3 regions of the Planococcus notacanthi genome follow, and region 2 is predicted to be linked to each of the others. Evidence: riboswitches for the same ligand, from Rfam matches in the RefSeq annotation. Region 2 holds a riboswitch; each other region holds the start of a gene.
The links. Region 2 has a riboswitch for S-adenosylmethionine ahead of mtnK (S-methyl-5-thioribose kinase). Riboswitches for the same ligand answer to the same signal wherever they lie in the genome.
Positions count from the first base shown of each region.

Region 1 (5,808 bases), on a different contig from region 2:
GTACCAAATCATCCGGATGTTCCAAGCCGACGGAATAGCGCAGCAAGCCGTCAGTGATTCCGCGTTTTTCACGTTCCTCTGCAGGCATAGAGCCGTGTGACATCGTTGCAGGGTACGATAAAATCGACTCGACAGCGCCAAGGCTGACGGCAAACACTGGAATACGCAGATGCTCCACAAAGACGCGTGCTGACTTTTTATCAGCTAGGCGGAAAGAGAGCACAGCTCCCGCGCTTTTTGCCTGGCGTTCGTGAATCGGATTGCCCGGATGGAATGAAAACCCTGGATAGTATACTTCTTCGATCAATGGATGGTTGTGCAGGTATTCGGCAATTGTCCGTGCTGATTCCGATGACTGGCCAAGGCGTGCTCCTAAAGTTTTGATTCCTTGGATCAACAGGTAAGAATCCTGTGCCCCCAAGACCGAACCGAAGGTATTTTGAATAAAACCTAGGCGATTGCCGAGTTCTTCATCTTTTGTAACCGCAAGGCCCGCAACCACATCGCTGTGCCCGGAAAGGAATTTTGTTGCGCTGTGAAGAACGATGTCTGCGCCAAGTTCCAACGGATTTTGATAGAGCGGCGTCATGAAGGTATTGTCGACGAATGTCAGACAGCCATTGGCTTTCGCCAGTTTTGCTGCGATTTCGATATCCGTAATATTCATAGTCGGATTGGATGGTGTTTCCAAGTAGACGACTTTTGTATTCGGCTGAATGGCATTAGCCATTTCATTCAAATCGGTCATGTTGACGAATGTGTATTCGATATTGAATTTATCCAGCACTTCTGTGATGAAGCGGTAAGTTCCGCCGTAGACATCTTCTGATACCAGGACATGGTCGCCAGAAGACAACAGCATAAATGCGGAAGAGATAGCAGCCATCCCGGAAGAAAAGGCAAAGCCGCGCTTGCCGCCTTCCAATTTTGCGATGGTTTCCTCTAATGCCAGACGTGTCGGATTCCCGGAACGGCTGTAATCAAATGGGCCAAATGAATCCAGGCTTTTCTGATGGAATGTGGAAGATAAATAAATCGGTACGTTGACAGCTCCGGTTAATGGGTCAACTCCGGTAGAATGAATAAACTTGGTTTCGATGCGATCAGTCATATTCAACAACCTCCTTCTTCAATTTCGAAAATGCCTGTGTCAAATCGGCAATTAAATCTTCAGCGAGTTCGACGCCAACTGAGAAGCGCAATAGCCGGTTGCAAACGCCGCGCCGGGTACGTTCTTCAAATGGAATATCTGCATGGGTTTGGGTAGCCGGATAAGTGATGAAGCTTTCGACGCCGCCTAAACTCTCGGCAAATGTAATGAGTTTAATGTTTTCAAGAAAAGGGCCAACCCCTTCTTCGTCCTGCAGGCGGAAGGATAACATGCCGCCTTTTCCCGGGTAGAGCACATCAGAAACAACTGATTGCTGCAACAGGAATTCCGCAATGGTTTTGGCATTGGCTTCATGTTGGCGCATGCGTAATGGCAAAGTCTTCAATCCGCGTATCAACAACCAGGAATCGAAAGGCGACAGTACGGCGCCGACCGAGTTATGGAATGTTGAAAGCCTTTCACAAATGCTTTCGCCTTTTGCGACAACCAAACCAGCGAGTACATCGTTGTGGCCGCCGATGTACTTTGTGGCGCTGTGGATGACTATATCCGCTCCGAGTGCAATCGGCTGCTGGAGATAGGGGGTCAAGAACGTGTTGTCGACAATCAGCAGCAGGTCATGCTTTTTCGCTAAAGCTGCATAGGCAACAAGATCAATTTCCTGCATGAGTGGATTGGTCGGCGTTTCAATGAACAATGCCCGTGTATTCGATGTTATTTTTTCTTCTGTATCTTCAACGTTCTTAAATTCGGCATAGGTGGGATGAATGTTATAGGCGGAAGCAAAGTGGTCAAGCAGGCGGTATGTTCCACCATATATATCTTCCGGAACCAACAATTCGTCGCCAGGACGGAAGAGGGACAAGACCAATTGGATAGCCGCCATTCCCGAGCTGCAGGCAAATCCGGCATCGGCGCCTTCGAGTTCCGCAAAGCCTTCTTCAAGGACAGCGCGTGTCGGGTTTTTGGTTCGTGTGTAATCATAGCCCGTCGATTTGCCAAGTCCTTCATGTTCATAAGCCGTCGATAAATATATGGGCGGATTCACAGCTCCTGTAGTTGAATCGCTGCGATTGCCTAATTGAACCAATAAAGTTTCCAAGCTGTTTTTTGTCATTCCACTCATCCTCCCAACAATAAAACAGGGGCTTTTCTTCAATGAAAGAAGAAAGCCCCTGTCTAGAAACGCATTCTTCTCATCTTTTAGGCGCAGCCTATTGGAATTAGCACCGTGTCTTCGTCAGACTGGTTGCTGAGACTTCACAGGGCCAAATCCCTCCGTCTCTCTAGATAAGAAATATCTTATTAAGTTTATGTTGTATCTATTACGATGTTTCTAATCTTAAATCATTTAGCCATGGAAAGCAAGGGCGAATTTTAAATAGTTAAAATAGAAAGAAAACAGTAAGCGGAAATTGTAGATAGAGCCTTGTACATCCATGTCAGATCGGATGTCGCATCAGTAAGTAGAATAATTTGCTATCAGTTAAAGAATCAGGGCTCATCACTACAGAACCGCGGTATTCTTTTAATTCGTATATCGAAGTGTTATAATTTATGGAGGAAATTTTGTGTATAAAGGAGAAAGCAAATGTATATTGTCACTTCGACGGTAGTTGTTCCGCCTGAAAAAACCGAGGAAGTTATCGGGATTTACCAAAAGCGTTCACGCCGCGTCGATCGGGCGGAAGGCTTTCATTTATTTAGATTGATCCAAAACACCAAAAAGAAAAATGAATTGACGGTCCATATGGAATGGCATACGAAAGCATCTTATATGGCGTGGGTGAGAAGCCAGGAATTCAAGGAGATTCATGATCTTGAGAAAAATTACCCGGACCAGGAATTAGCGGGAATTATCCCCGTTGTTCGGCAGTACGAAGTGGTGGCAGAATGAAGAACGACGTAAAAAATAAAATTGCTTCTGAAACGGCAAAAAGCATATATGCTGCATACCCGACACTTTGGGAGCGTTTTGGAGAGCGCGGTTTTGAGCATACAGAAAAAGATAACCATCACCACCTGGATCATTTGGAGACTGCGTTTTCCCTCAAGGATGAACAGGTATTTATTGATTACGCCATTTGGCTGGAAACTGTTTTGACAAGCCGGAATGTTGAAAGAGCCTTGATCATCGATAATTTTGACCGCTTACTGCAGATCCTTCCGGGGAATACAGAACAAGAGGAAGAAGTCTTTATGTCAGGTTGTTTGCAAAGTGCCATTGCGGTGTTGAAACCTTCATAGAGTAAAGGAGGCTGACATGAATAATCAATCTAAAGAGTTGGCCGAGTTATTTTTGGCCGGCAATGAAAAGCAGGCTTTGCATACAGTTCAAGCCTATTTGCAAAACCATACAAAAAATGAGCTTTACCAGCATATATTGACGCCTGCCATGTATTGGATAGGGGAATTATGGGAAAAGAATATCATTACAGTGGCTGATGAGCATTTAGCAACGGCCATTTGCGATTATGTGGTGTCAGTGACAGAAATGCGTAAAGGGGAACAAACTCCTGAGCAAAAGAAAGTGATGGTCCTCGGACCTGAAGGGGAAGACCATTATATCGGCTTGAAAATGGTGGCTTCGTTATTCAAAGAAAACGGTTGGGAAGTTCGATACCTCGGACCGAATTTGCCGCTCGGTGCCGCCATTGAAACAGCTAACCGCTGGAAACCGGATGCCATCGCATTGTCAGCGGCTTTGGTATACCGTCTGCCTGTATTGAAGAAATACACAGAAGCTTTCAGAGCGCTTGATTTCAAACCATCAGTCATCCTTGGAGGACGGGCGGTGGCCATGGCGAATTGGCCAGCTTCAGAATCTGAAGGCGTCTTGATTGTAAAAGAGTTGGATCAGCTGAAAAATTGGATCCAAACCGGAAAGGAACCTGACAATGAATTCGATATCTCATTTGGATGAATGGCCGCTGCCTGCTTTTAAATTGAATAATAAACTGGCAATCGTGGAGTCATCTGAAGAGGCAGAGAAATTAGTCGGCAGCTGTTCCGATTTTCTAGATTTTGTCGATGAAGGAAGCCGGCAAAAAGCATTAAGTTTTTTGCTGAGTAGTGAATCGGCGAGACCACTTGAGTTGAATTTCATTTCAAAAACCGGCGAACTGTTCCTTGGAGATGTCTACAGCAAATGGATCAGTGATTTTAGTTTGAACATCGTCCTTGTGCCGAAAGATAACCGGCTCATGGAGATCACCAACCAGTTGTTGAGCCTTCGCCGGCGCCTGCAGGAAACCGACTATGACCTGCTTCTTGAAAAGGAACGGACGGAGGAGCTGCTTCAACAGGTTCGGGAGTTGTCTGCCCCTTGTATCGACCTCGGCAAAAAGCACGTGCTGATTCCGCTATTCGGCGATTTGGACCCCCACAAGATTGAAGTGATCCGTTTTCATATCCTGAATCAAGTTTATGAAAATGGCGCCGAAACCGTCATCATGGATTTGACTGCTATGGAGAAGTTGGAACAGGATGGCGCCGATTATTTGAAGTCGTTAATGCAGACCTTTAAAGTGATGGGCATTGAGGGCATCATCACCGGAATCAACCCACAGCATGCCCAACAGCTCCATCATCTCCAAACGGGGCTGGACCTGCATTTTGTTTCTTCTTTGCAGATGGTCTTGGCTTCACGGAATTTACTTATATAGAATATGTTGTGAAAAGCGAAGCGGATAGCTTCGCTTTTTTGTTTTTTTAAATTAACGCTTCCGCTTTTCTAGTGTCCAGCTTCAGCGCCCAGGTCCTAGGGTCATAAGCCCATCTGACTATGCGGCAAAAACACGCCGCTTCGCCAGCTTGTCTTATGCCCGTCGGAGGCCCGCAGGAAGCGGGTCAGCTAACCGTTGCGACAGGAAGTCGCGCACTTAGGTTAGCTTCATCTTTTGATCGCTTGCGCTTTTCTTGTTCTGAGCAGAAAAAAGGAAGTTTTTGTGAAACATCGATACAATGGAATGGATAGGAGTGGAGATAGAATGGGAATTAAGAAATTCGAAAATATACCGTTGGCTGTGCTTGATTTGGCACCGATCAACGAAGGTGCTGAAACTGCACAAGCGTTCAAGAACAGCGTGGAATTGGCGCAGCATGTGGAGAAGTTGGGATTCAATCGTTATTGGCTGGCGGAGCACCATAATATGCCAGGCATCGGAAGTTCTGCGACGTCGGTTCTTATTGGCCACATCGCTGGGGCAACGGAATCCATTCGAGTGGGCTCAGGCGGCATCATGCTGCCAAACCATGCGCCACTTGTTATTGCAGAACAGTTTGGTACATTGGAAACTCTTTATCCAGGGCGCATTGACTTGGGTCTGGGCCGTGCACCGGGGAGTGACCAGGCGACTGCCTATGCGCTGCGACGTACTTTGCAGAGCAGCGGGGATGATTTTCCTCAACAGGTTGCGGAGTTGGAAAATTACTTCTCGGAAAATCCGGTTGGCCGTGTTCGGGCTTATCCGGGCACCAATTTGAAAATACCGCTTTGGCTATTGGGATCGAGCGGATTCAGTGCACAACTTGCAGCACTTAAAGGCTTGCCGTTTTCTTTCGCCAGCCATTTTGCGCCGGATTATATGATGCAGGCTTTGCAGTTGTATCATCAAAATTTCAAGCCTTCTCCTGCTTTGGCATCGCCTTATGCAATGCTGGGCGTCAATGTTATTGCTGCAGAGACACAGGAGCGC
Region 1 covers NZ_JASDCQ010000001.1:221,801-227,608, forward strand. Annotated here, with positions in the region: gene metC (cystathionine beta-lyase) at 1-1,111, opposite strand, end outside; gene QMA01_RS00940 (methionine biosynthesis PLP-dependent protein) at 1,104-2,228, opposite strand; SAM riboswitch class I at 2,305-2,408, opposite strand; gene QMA01_RS00945 (antibiotic biosynthesis monooxygenase family protein) at 2,703-3,008, shown strand; gene QMA01_RS00950 (hypothetical protein) at 3,005-3,358, shown strand; gene QMA01_RS00955 (cobalamin B12-binding domain-containing protein) at 3,375-4,034, shown strand; gene QMA01_RS00960 (STAS domain-containing protein) at 4,009-4,776, shown strand; gene QMA01_RS00965 (LLM class flavin-dependent oxidoreductase) at 5,101-5,808, shown strand, end outside.
Region 1: linked by a shared signal. The riboswitch ahead of QMA01_RS00940 (methionine biosynthesis PLP-dependent protein) and the one ahead of mtnK (S-methyl-5-thioribose kinase) in region 2 are both predicted to bind S-adenosylmethionine.

Region 2 (5,808 bases):
CGAGATTTCCGCTGGTTCCCATAAACCAGTCACGAATAGCCAGTTCATCTTTGACATCGGCCAGTTCCAGCCATTTATCGTGCAATGCCGTCATGACTTCACCCCTGTATAGTCATCCACAATGGCGATGACTTCATGGAAAGTTTCAAACGGTTTATAATCGATGTCCGCTTCCTGGCATTTTTCAGCCAGCAGATCCCGGGCAATGACAAAATCAGCTTGTTTGGCGGCTTCCCAGTCACTTATGGAATCGCCGATGACGATACTTTTGGCGCTGCTGCCTAGAAGATCCCGAATGACGGATGGTTTGCAGCAGCCACAGCCTTGGCTGGTACAGGTTTCGTCACAGCCATGTGGAAATACCAGTTTGATGGTGTCTCCTGAAAAATCGGCGCTGTTGCAATAGATGCCGTCAAAAGGTTCAAATGGTTCAAGCAGCGGGTAAACAAAGAAATCGATGCCGCCGCTGACGATGTACAAAGGAAGTTGCTGTTGCTTTGTATAAGCGACAAAATCGCTGAAGCCTTCGCGTATTTCCGCCTGCTCCAGCACATATGAAATGATGTCATCTTTTGCCTCGACCGGAAGGAGGGAGAACATCTTCGCAACACCCTCACGTATCGAAATGGATTGGTCAAGAATCTGGTTTTTGACGGTTTCCCAGCCCGGCGGATTAAATTTCTTCATAATGGCGATGATGTTGTCATTGGCTGTAACGGTGCCGTCAAAATCGCAAAAAATAATCGGTTTACTCAATTTGTTCACCCCCATAGCTCAAGTGCTGTTTGTAGTTCTTGATGTTGTTTGCCTGCCGCCTGCAGAGTTTCCCCCTGCAGGACCGCATCGATGGCCTGCCTGAAAGCCTGTCCGCCGCCAGCTGCACCAGCGGGATGTCCATGGACACCGCCGCCGGCATTGATGACACTGTCGATTCCATAATCAGCCATCAGCAATGGCACAAGGCCAGGGTGGATGCCTGCAGATGGAACGGGGAAGCTGCGCTTCAGAGGGCTGTCTATCGTCAGTTCTTTGCCGAGCGCAAGGGCCGCTGTTTTCTCCAACGCAACACTGCCGTAAGGAGAAGGAAACAGGGAGAAGTCAGCTCCTGCATAGCGGATCAATTTCCCGAGTGCGAGCGGTGTAGCGAGACCATAGAAAGCGGAAGAAGTGAAAGCGCCGCTGAAAGCCGGATGTGCCATGAGCGGCAAAGCAATTTCATCATCTTCAGCCAGTTCCTGCAGTACATCGAGCCCATATGCATGAACATTGAACAGTAAAGCATCCGCTCCAAGTTCACGTGCTTTTCGTGCTTTTCCTCTCAGTTCGGAAGTTCGCCCTGACAAGTTCACCGCATAAAGTGTACGATGGCCTGTTTCTTCATAAACGCTTGTCAGTACGTCTTTGCCAGTGGTGATTCGTTTTTCAAATGGAGTCAGTGGATTGTCGAATAAAATTTCATCGTCTTTGACCAAGTCCACACCACCCAATGCCTGTTCACGCAATTGAGCAGACAGAAAATCCAGATCGCGGCCGATGACGCCTTTGAATATGCTCATCAGAAGCGGTCGTCCGGCTACGCCAAGTGTGTTGCGGATTTCTTCAATGCCGAAGCGTGGGCCGGGAAAATGGCTGAGCAAGTCGTGGCTGAAATCCAAATCCACTAACTTCACTTCTCCGTCCAATGACAATTTTCCGAAAACCGTGGTCAAGATGGCCGGAAGGTCAGCAGAGAAATTGGCGGACGGATAAGCGACAGCAACTTCCGCTTTGACCAGTTCGGGTTTCAATGGATGGTTGATTTCTTCAAATTCCTTAACGGAAACGACGTTTCCTTTATGGTGTTTCAGCTGCTCCTGTTCGAGGAGCGGCAAATCGGTCCAGGAGCCGATCGTCAGACCCAAAGCGATGCCTTCCGCCTTTTTCTCAAAAGAACCAGGCTTTCCGTATAATTGATAAGTAGCAGTCAAGATGCTCATGTATTCAACACTCCCATGCAATTTTAAAAAATAAAAAACCTCTTCAAATAAGAAGAGGTTAAGGGCTTTAACAACTTCTTATTTCTCAGCCATCGGTTCTGGCTGCAAGAATTAGCACCGTGTCCACCATTGGACCGGTTGCCGGGTATCGTAGGGCTTGTCCCTCCACCTGCTCTGAATAAGAAAGATATGAAATTGGGTAAGTTTTTTGGGCTGGTCCTACTTATAGAATCTCAGCGTAAAAAGAAATGATCGTTCGAAATGGTAGAACTGCTTTAATAGAGTAAAGTAATTCTGATTATTTCATGCGCACCGAAATCTGTCAACAGCATTGTTGCAAAATTGTTTTTATTTAAAAAATGTGATTGACAGTCAATTCTGAATCGTGATAGGATTCATTTCAGAACTTAATAGCACGACAAGCAGTACTCTTATCAAGAGCTGGCAGAGGGATTTTGGCCCGATGACGCCCAGCAACCGACCGTAATACCGTTGTGAGACGGGGCGCTTTGGCGCCAGGATGAATATCCTGTAAGGCACGGTGCTAATTCCATCAGAAATTTATTTTCTGAAAGATAAGAGGCATGGGATCTCTTATTCTGGCCTCTTTCTTTTGGAAAGAGGCTTTTTATATTGCAGAGAAAGGGAGATTGACCATGACACTTACGGCTCCAACCACCTATAAATCATTAACCGAAGAAGCTGCCATCGAATTGGCGAAAACTATTCAAGCATTTGATCATAAAGCTCAATTGACGTGCCGGGAAATCGGCGACGGCAATTTAAATTATGTTTTTCAAATTGAAGAGGCAGCCACAGGCAAGAGGCTGATCATCAAGCAGGCTTTGCCATATGCCAAAGTCATCGGCGAAAGTTGGCCGCTGACATTGAAGCGTGCGACGATCGAAGCCAATGTTCTGAAGAAGCACGGCGAGTTTGTGCCGTCTTTGGTGCCGGCCGTCCATGCAACGGACGAAGCATTGGCTATAACGGTGATGGAAGATTTATCGCATCTCGAAATTGCGCGGGAAGGCTTGATCAACGGCCGGCAATTTCCAAGGCTGTCACAGGATATCGGCGAATACCTGGCACAGACTTTGTTCCACACTTCTGATTATGGGCTGCATCCTTTTGAGAAAAAACGCTTGGCTGCTGAGTTTTCCAATCCGGAACTATGCAAAATCACAGAAGACCTGATTTTTACCGATCCATTTTTTGATGTTGACACCAATGATTACGAACCACAGCTGCAGGCAGCAGCAGAAGCGATTTGGAACGACCGCAAACTGCAGCTGGAAGTGGCGAAATTGAAGAAGAGTTTCTTGACTGAAGCGGAAGCGCTGCTTCACGGAGACCTTCATACCGGCAGTATTTTTGCGGGGCCGGCCGAAACGAAAGTCATTGACCCGGAGTTCGGCTTTTACGGCCCGATCGGCTTTGATGTCGGATTGTTTCTGGCCAACCTGATTTTCCAAACGATTACACGGGAAGGCGAGGAGCGCCAGGAAATCGTAGCTCACATTGAAAAAACATGGGAAGTATTCGCTTCTTCATTCACGGAACTGTGGCAAACGCAGAGCGTTGAATCGTTCAAGGAGACCGAAGGATATCTTGAATATGTCCTCGGCAAAGTACTGGCCGATGCCGTCGGTTTCGCCGGCTGCGAATTGATCCGCCGGACGATTGGCCTGGCGCATGTCAAAGACCTGGACAGCATCGAAGACAACGATAAGAGAATTTCCTTCAAGAAGCAGGCATTGCAGAGTGGGCGGGAATTAATCCTGAAGCGTGAACAAACTGCTTCGATCAAAGACTTGGTGGAAATTCTGAAGGAGGCACGCATATGAGCATTCCGTTATCCATCAAATGGGACGGAGAGCAGCTGACCATCCTGGATCAGCAGAAACTGCCGCATGAGATTGACTATTTAACGCTTGAAACGGTAGAAGATGTATATAACGCGATTTTCTTCTTGAAGGTGCGCGGAGCTCCGGCCATCGGCATCACGGCTGCATATGGCTTAGCGATAGGAGCACAGCGGCACGATGCCGTTTCCTTGGAAGCTTTTCAGCAATATGTCGAAAAAGATGCGGCGTACCTGAATTCTTCACGGCCGACTGCCGTTAACCTCGGCTGGGCACTCAGCCGCTTGAAAGACAAGGTGCAAGAAGCAGAGAACGTGCAGCAGGCGAAATTGCTGCTGCTTGCGGAAGCTGTGAAGATCCATAAAGAAGACGAAGAGTCCTGCCGCAGCATTGGTGAACACGCTTTGGTATTGCTGCAAGGAAAGACGAAAGTCATGACCATCTGCAACGCCGGTTCAATCGCTACGGCTAAATACGGTACGGCTTTAGCGCCATTCCATCTTGGCAGCGAACGCGGCCGTGAGTTTGAAGTGTTTGCCTGTGAAACCCGTCCGGTTTATCAAGGCGCACGTCTGACAGCTTGGGAGCTTCAGCAGTCAGGGGTTGATGTCACATTGATCACCGACAGCATGGCGGCGCACACCATTGGAGCCAAAGGAATTGAAGCCATCATTGTAGGCGCGGACCGCATTGCAGCCAACGGCGATACGGCCAATAAAATCGGGACGTATAACTTAGCTTTGTTGGCCAATGCTTTCAGCATCCCATTTTATGTAGCGGCGCCGGCATCAACATTCGATTTGTCGATTGAGGACGGAACCGTGATTCCGATCGAAGAACGAAACCCGGAGGAGATTACCCATACGAACGGACAGCCGGTCGCACCTCTTGGCACGAAAGTGTTTAATCCGGCATTCGACGTGACGCCGGCACATCTCATCACCGCCATCATCACCGAAAAAGGTATCATCACTGCAGAATACAAAAAAAACATCCCTGACTTGCTTGGTGCATTTACAGGAAAAGGAGAAACACGATGAAAAAACAATCTATTTGGCTGCTTGCCGCACTTTTATTTATCAGTATTTTATTAACCGCTTGCCAACCAAAAGGGAACGTCAGCGAAGAAGAAACTTCTTCAGATACGAAGGCTGAGGCTTCAGACCATCCACTTGCCGGCAAAGAAATTGCCTTGATTATGCAAATCAATTTAGGGACATTCAGCGCCCAATACATAGCGGGTGTGGAAGAACAGGTTGAGAAATTCGGAGGCAAGGCAACTGTTTTCACTTCTGAAGGGGATTTGGCGAAAATGGCCTCTAACCTGGATGCAGCCATCAATCAAGGTGTCGATGGCATTTTGATTGACCATGGAACAAAAGAAGCATTGAACCAAGGTGTTGAAAAAGCGCTTGAAGCCGGAATTCCGGTTGTGGCGTTTGATGCAGGCATCGATGTTGAAGGTGTGGTTTCTTTGGAGCAAGGCGATCAGCAGATGGCCGAGATGAGCTTGGAAAAACTGGCGGAAGACAATAACGGCGAAGCCAATATCGTTAAAATATGGACAGCGGGCTTTGCACCGATGGAAAGACGCCAGATAGCTTATGAAAAATTCCTATCCGACAACCCCGGCATCAAGGAAGTGACAGCATTCGGTGCCGCTACGAACAATACGGCACTGGATACGCAATCACAGATGGAAGCAGTTTTGAAACAATACCCGAACGAAGGGGAAATCACTGCAGTATGGGCCGCGTGGGATGAGTTTGCGAAAGGTGCTGTCCGTGCCATTGAACAAGCAGGACGTACAGACATTAAAGTATACGGCATCGATATGAGCGATGAGGATCTGCAATTGATGCAAAAAGAAAACAGCCCATGGCTCGCTTCGGCAGCAGTGGATCCGACGGATATCGGACGCATTCAAGTTCGTTACTTATATCAGTTGTTGAATGGCGAACAGCCGG
Region 2 covers NZ_JASDCQ010000002.1:117,437-123,244, forward strand. Annotated here, with positions in the region: gene QMA01_RS07970 (methylthioribulose 1-phosphate dehydratase) at 1-94, opposite strand, end outside; gene QMA01_RS07975 (2-hydroxy-3-keto-5-methylthiopentenyl-1-phosphate phosphatase) at 91-756, opposite strand; gene mtnW (2,3-diketo-5-methylthiopentyl-1-phosphate enolase) at 762-1,976, opposite strand; SAM riboswitch class I at 2,052-2,161, opposite strand; SAM riboswitch class I at 2,405-2,558, shown strand; gene mtnK (S-methyl-5-thioribose kinase) at 2,633-3,823, shown strand; gene mtnA (S-methyl-5-thioribose-1-phosphate isomerase) at 3,820-4,881, shown strand; gene QMA01_RS07995 (sugar ABC transporter substrate-binding protein) at 4,878-5,808, shown strand, end outside.

Region 3 (5,808 bases), on a different contig from region 2:
TCAAGCTTTTCTGTTGGAAGAAGCATTAAAGCTGAATGGGCAGACGCACGAAACCTGGTATTTTCCGGATTACACACATTTTTTTCCGCCGGCAGCAAATCGCCAAACAGTACAAGCAGTCTGTAAGTGGATGGGTGAACAAGAAAAAAAATGATTTAACTGAATCCAAACAAAAAAACCGTTCGGATTTCTCCGAACGTTTTTTTAACATATGCTTATTTTTGAAGTGGTCCGCCGAGTGTAGTAATTTCCGGTGCGACAGTACCGAACTTTTGGAAGTTCTCTTGGAATTTCTGTGCCAATTCCGTTGCTTTCTGGTCATAAGCTTCTTTGTCTGCCCATGCATTGCGTGGGTTCAATACTTCTGTCGGCACTCCTGGTACTTCTACAGGAATCTCGAGGCCGAAGATCGCTTCTTTTTCGGTCGGTACGTTGTTCAACTCGCCTTTGATGGCAGCGCGAACCATTGTACGCGTGTAAGAAAGCTTCATGCGGCTGCCGACTCCGTAGACGCCGCCAGTCCAACCTGTGTTGACAAGGAAGACTTGAACGCTGTGCTCATCGATTTTATTGCCGAGCATTTCTGCATAGACCGTTGCGTGCAACGGCAGGAATGGTGAACCGAAGCAAGTAGAGAATGTTGCTTCAGGAGATGTAATGCCGCGTTCTGTACCAGCCAATTTTGATGTATAGCCGCTTAGGAAATGGTACATCGCCTGTTCTTTCGTCAACTTGCTGATTGGAGGCAAGACGCCGAATGCATCTGCTGTCAAGAAGACGATCGTTTTCGGATGTCCAGCAATTGAAGGGTCTACAATATTATCGATTGCCTGCATTGGGTAAGCAGCACGTGTATTTTCAGTCAATGAACCATCGTTGTAGTCAGGGATGCGTGTATCCGGATCCACTACCACGTTTTCAAGGACAGAACCAAAACGGATGGCGTCGTAGATTTGTGGTTCGTTTTCGCGTGACAAGTTGATGGTTTTGGCATAGCAGCCGCCTTCGATATTGAAGACGCCATTATCGGACCAGCCATGCTCGTCATCACCGACCAATTTACGGTCTCCATCAGCTGACAAAGTCGTTTTGCCTGTACCGGACAAGCCGAAGAACAAAGTCACATCGCCGTCTTGGCCAACGTTCGCTGAACAGTGCATAGGAAGAATGCCTTTTTCAGGCAATAAGTAGTTCATGATTGAGAAGATGGACTTCTTCATTTCGCCGGCGTATTCAGTACCCCCGATCAAAATGATGCGTTGTTCCATCGATACAATGATGAATGTTTCAGAAGCGGTCCCATCAACTGCAGGGTCTGCCATGAATGTAGGAGCATAGACTACAGTGAATTCAGCTTCATGCGTTTTCAATTCTTCAGCCGTCGGACGGATGAACAATTGGTGGGCAAACAGGTTATGCCACGCGTATTCATTGATTGTTTGGATCGGTACACGGGATTCGTGGTCAGCTCCGGCGAATCCTTTGAATACGTATAGCGCATCTTTTTCTTTTAGGTGTTTAAGCACTTTAGCGTACAGGTTTTCGAACACTTCGCTGGAAATCGGACGGTTCACATTGCCCCAGTCGACTTTGTTTTTAGAACTTTCTTCTTCGACCATGTATTTGTCTTTCGGCGAGCGGCCTGTGTATTTCCCAGTCTCCGCTTTAACAGCGCCTTCCCGTGTCAAAACCGCTTCTCCGCGGGATGTTGCTGCTTCCACTAATTGTGGCACTGATAATTGAACATGTACATTTGGGCCAGTTAAAAGATCCTTCAAATCGTTTGCAAAGTTCACTGAAGTCATATATATGTACCTTCCTTTTCTGTTATTCCCATGGCGATGGGGAGGATGTATATTCGTTCATTAGTATAACACATTAGGTTCATTAGTCTATACTAATTCGCTGCAGAATTGAAAAAATATTGAAATAAGGTTCTATATTAGGGGATTGGGAAGGACGGAGGCCGTTGCTCCTTGGAAAATTCGAAGGTCATATTGTTTTAAAGATGGGGCTAACTCCCATCATAACAGGAGCTGAATGAAATCACATAATCCCAATGAGAAATTATTGCAGTTTCCTGGCCGATAGGAAAAGAACTTCACGAATGTTCACTGCGTAGGATGAGAACATTCAGCAATAAAATTTGAGCATTTTATTCGCCGAAATCGTTGACATCCCCGAACTATTTCCGTATGATGAAAAATTGAACGGATACTCTTATTCCGAGCTGGTGGAGGGGACAGGCCCTATGAAACCCGGCAACCTGCTGCAACTGCAGTGATGGTGCCAAACCTGAAACAAGGCTTACAGGCCTTGGATGATAAGAGTGAAAGGTGCTTATGATGATTCTCCTTTCCTCATGACGAATGAGTGAAGGGATTTTTTTATGGAATGCCCTTAATCCTCGTGTGAAAGGCCACAGACGGCTTGAAGTTCAATCCGGAAATTCCGGAACGGACTTGACATGGGAAACGAGTACCGTATCAATTTCGAGAGCAATCTCGCAGGATATAAGGAGGAACATTTTTTGAAAAACCGTCGATTATTTACTTCAGAATCAGTAACAGAAGGGCATCCGGACAAAATCTGTGACCAAATCTCAGATGCTATTTTGGATGCAATCTTAACCGAGGATCCAAACGCACGTGTTGCGTGTGAAACGACTGTAACGACAGGACTTGTTTTAGTAGCAGGGGAGATCACTACGTCCACTTATGTGGACATTCCAAAAGTCGTTAGACAAACGGTAAGAGAAATTGGATACACACGCGCTAAATATGGTTTCGATTCAGAAACAAGTGCAGTTCTTACAGCGATCGATGAGCAATCGCCGGATATTGCTGCCGGAGTCAATGTGGCACTTGAATCACGTGAAGGCCAAATGACAGATAAAGAAATGGACGATATCGGAGCAGGCGACCAAGGGTTGATGTTCGGATATGCCAACAACGAAACAGAAGAATTAATGCCATTGCCGATTTCATTGGCGCATAAATTGGCGCGCCGCTTGGCTGAAGTGCGCAAGGAAGAAATTCTTCCGTATTTGCGTCCGGATGGCAAAACGCAGGTGACAGTTGAATACGATGAAAACAATCAACCGCTTCGTGTAGATACGATTGTTATTTCTACTCAGCACCACCCAGAAGTAACGCTGGAGCAAATCCAACGCAATATCAAAGAATACGTCATCAATGAAGTCGTTCCAGCTAAATGGATCGATGAAGATACTAAATACTTCATCAATCCAACTGGTCGTTTCGTTATTGGCGGACCTCAAGGAGATGCGGGCTTGACTGGCCGCAAAATCATCGTGGATACTTATGGTGGCTATGCTCGCCACGGCGGCGGAGCTTTCTCTGGTAAAGATGCAACAAAAGTTGACCGTTCAGCAGCTTATGCAGCCCGTTATGTAGCGAAAAACATCGTTGCTGCAGGCCTTGCAGACAAATGCGAAGTGCAGTTGGCGTATGCAATCGGTGTAGCACATCCTGTGTCCATCGCTTTCGATACATTCGGCACCGGCAAAGTGGATGAAGACAAATTGGCCGATTTGGTACGGGCGAACTTTGATTTGCGTCCTGCCGGCATCATCAAAATGTTGGATCTGCGCCGCCCGATCTACAAGCAGACAGCGGCCTACGGACATTTTGGCCGTACAGATGTTGATCTTCCTTGGGAACGTACTGACAAAGCAGCAATCCTTAAAGAACAAGCTGGCGTAGAAGCTGGTATTTAATTAGCACACAATAAAAAAGAACGGCCAGGCAGCGATGCCTGGCCGTTCTTTTTCTGTTTTATGAAGTGGAGCTGGTCTGCAGTTTATCAACACGTTTGCCTATCGCTTCTATCAATTCAGCGGGAAGTGGAAAATTCATAGCCGCAGGATCTGACTGGACTGCCGCTATAGTGGTCGGCAGTGAATCGTCAGGAATATTGTATTTCGAAAAATCTTTCGGTAAGCCTACTTCTTCCTGCAAATCGCGGATTTTCTGTACTACTTCCTCGAGCAAATTTTGTGGAGACTTGTCACGAATGTCCACATTTAAGGCCTGCGCCAGCTGGTCGATTTTCGGCAAATACAGGGCTGGAATCATCTCGATAACATGAGGCAGGAAAACGGCATTCGCAAGTCCGTGTGGAATGCGGTATAGAGCGCCATATGCATGAGCCAGGTTATGGACAGGAATGGCGTTCAGCGCGAAGCTGAAAGCAGTAATCCCCATGGTGCTGGCCTGCAGCATTTCCATGCGTGCTTTGATATTGCTGCCATTGTTGACTGCTTCAACAATGTTTTTTTCGAACATCCGGATGGTCTGAAGCGCGTAGGCGTCGGTAAATCCAGTTGCTGTCGGTGACGCGAGCGCTTCAATGGCATGTGTCAATGCGTCAAATCCGGTAAAAGCCGTAATGAACGGTGGCAAGCCGAGTGTTAGATCAGGATCCAGAACAGCCATATTGGCGCTGATGAAGGGGTGAATAATATTTGTTTTGACCTTTTTTTCTTCATTGTAGATTACGGCAATCGGCGATACTTCCGAACCAGTCCCGGCAGTGGTCGGAACGGCGATATGCGGAATGGGAATAAATTGAGCTTCTGGCCAGGTATAATGTGCCAAACCGCCCGGGATCGCTTTTTTGATGTCGGTCAATCCGTGGTGTAAGGCAAACTTGATGCCTTTCACGGTATCCAAGACACTGCCGCCTCCAACAGCCAATAAAGAGTCAGCTGCCATTTCTCTTGCATACTGGATAGCGCGGTTTACAGATTCACTGCCCGCATCCTGCTGGATGTCGGTGAAGATGCCGACCAATTGAGTGCCGGTGCCGTTTTGTGTCAAGCGGAATATCTCTGCTACTTTATCAACGATACCGGCATCTTTCAGTCCTTGGTCGCTGAAGAGCACGACCCGTTTGGCGCCAAGCCCATTTAATAGGTCTGGTATCATTGCCCTCGTATTGGAGCCGCTGTGGATAGTGGTCATCAATGCGAAATTCGAATAGGTTGTAATCAATGAGAGTCACCCCAATCTTTAAAATTAGTGGTCATTTGTTCCTTCAGGAAACAGCAGTCCAAATGCAAGGCGGCGCTCAAGTTCCGGCACCATGGAAGTATGGACATGTTTTAATTGCGTATAGGCGTCCAACGAATACTTGCCCATTTCACGGCCGATGCCGCTTTGCTTATACCCGCCGAAAGGCGCATCATTCCGCAGCATATGCCAGTCATTGATCCAGATGACGCCGGCTTTAATTTTGCGGGCAACATCATAGGCTTTATTGACATCCTGGGTCCATACGCCGCCGGCAAGGCCGTAGATTGAGTCGTTGGCCATCTTAATGGCTTCGTCCACATCGTTGTAGCGGATGATTGTCAGGACCGGACCGAAGATTTCTTCCTGCGCGATAGCCATATCGTTGGTGACATCCGCAAAAATAGTCGGCTCGATAAAATAACCGTTTTCAAACCCTTCAACTACAGCTTCTTTTCCGCCGCAGACTAGCCGGGCACCTTCCTTAATGCCGGTGTCAATGTAGGAAAGAATGGTCTCTTTCTGCCGCTGTGAGATGACGGGGCCCATAGCAGTCGTTTCTTCCAATTGATTGCCAAGCTTCAGCGTTTTTGTCAGTTCGGCAAGTTTTTCGACCACGACATCATGGAGCGAGTCTGGAACAAACAGGCGAGTGCCCGATTCGCATAGCTGGCCCGAATGGAGAAAGACACCGAACAGGCTGCCGGGCAAGGCGATTTCAAGATCTGCGTCTTCCAACAGAATATTAGGCGACTTGCCGCCTAGTTCGAGGGTG
Region 3 covers NZ_JASDCQ010000001.1:1,502,545-1,508,352, reverse strand. Annotated here, with positions in the region: gene QMA01_RS07365 (alpha/beta hydrolase family protein) at 1-154, shown strand, start outside; gene pckA (phosphoenolpyruvate carboxykinase (ATP)) at 216-1,805, opposite strand; SAM riboswitch class I at 2,218-2,330, shown strand; gene metK (methionine adenosyltransferase) at 2,531-3,739, shown strand; gene QMA01_RS07350 (iron-containing alcohol dehydrogenase) at 3,798-5,015, opposite strand; gene QMA01_RS07345 (aldehyde dehydrogenase family protein) at 5,040-5,808, opposite strand, start outside.
Region 3: linked by a shared signal. The riboswitch ahead of metK (methionine adenosyltransferase) and the one ahead of mtnK (S-methyl-5-thioribose kinase) in region 2 are both predicted to bind S-adenosylmethionine.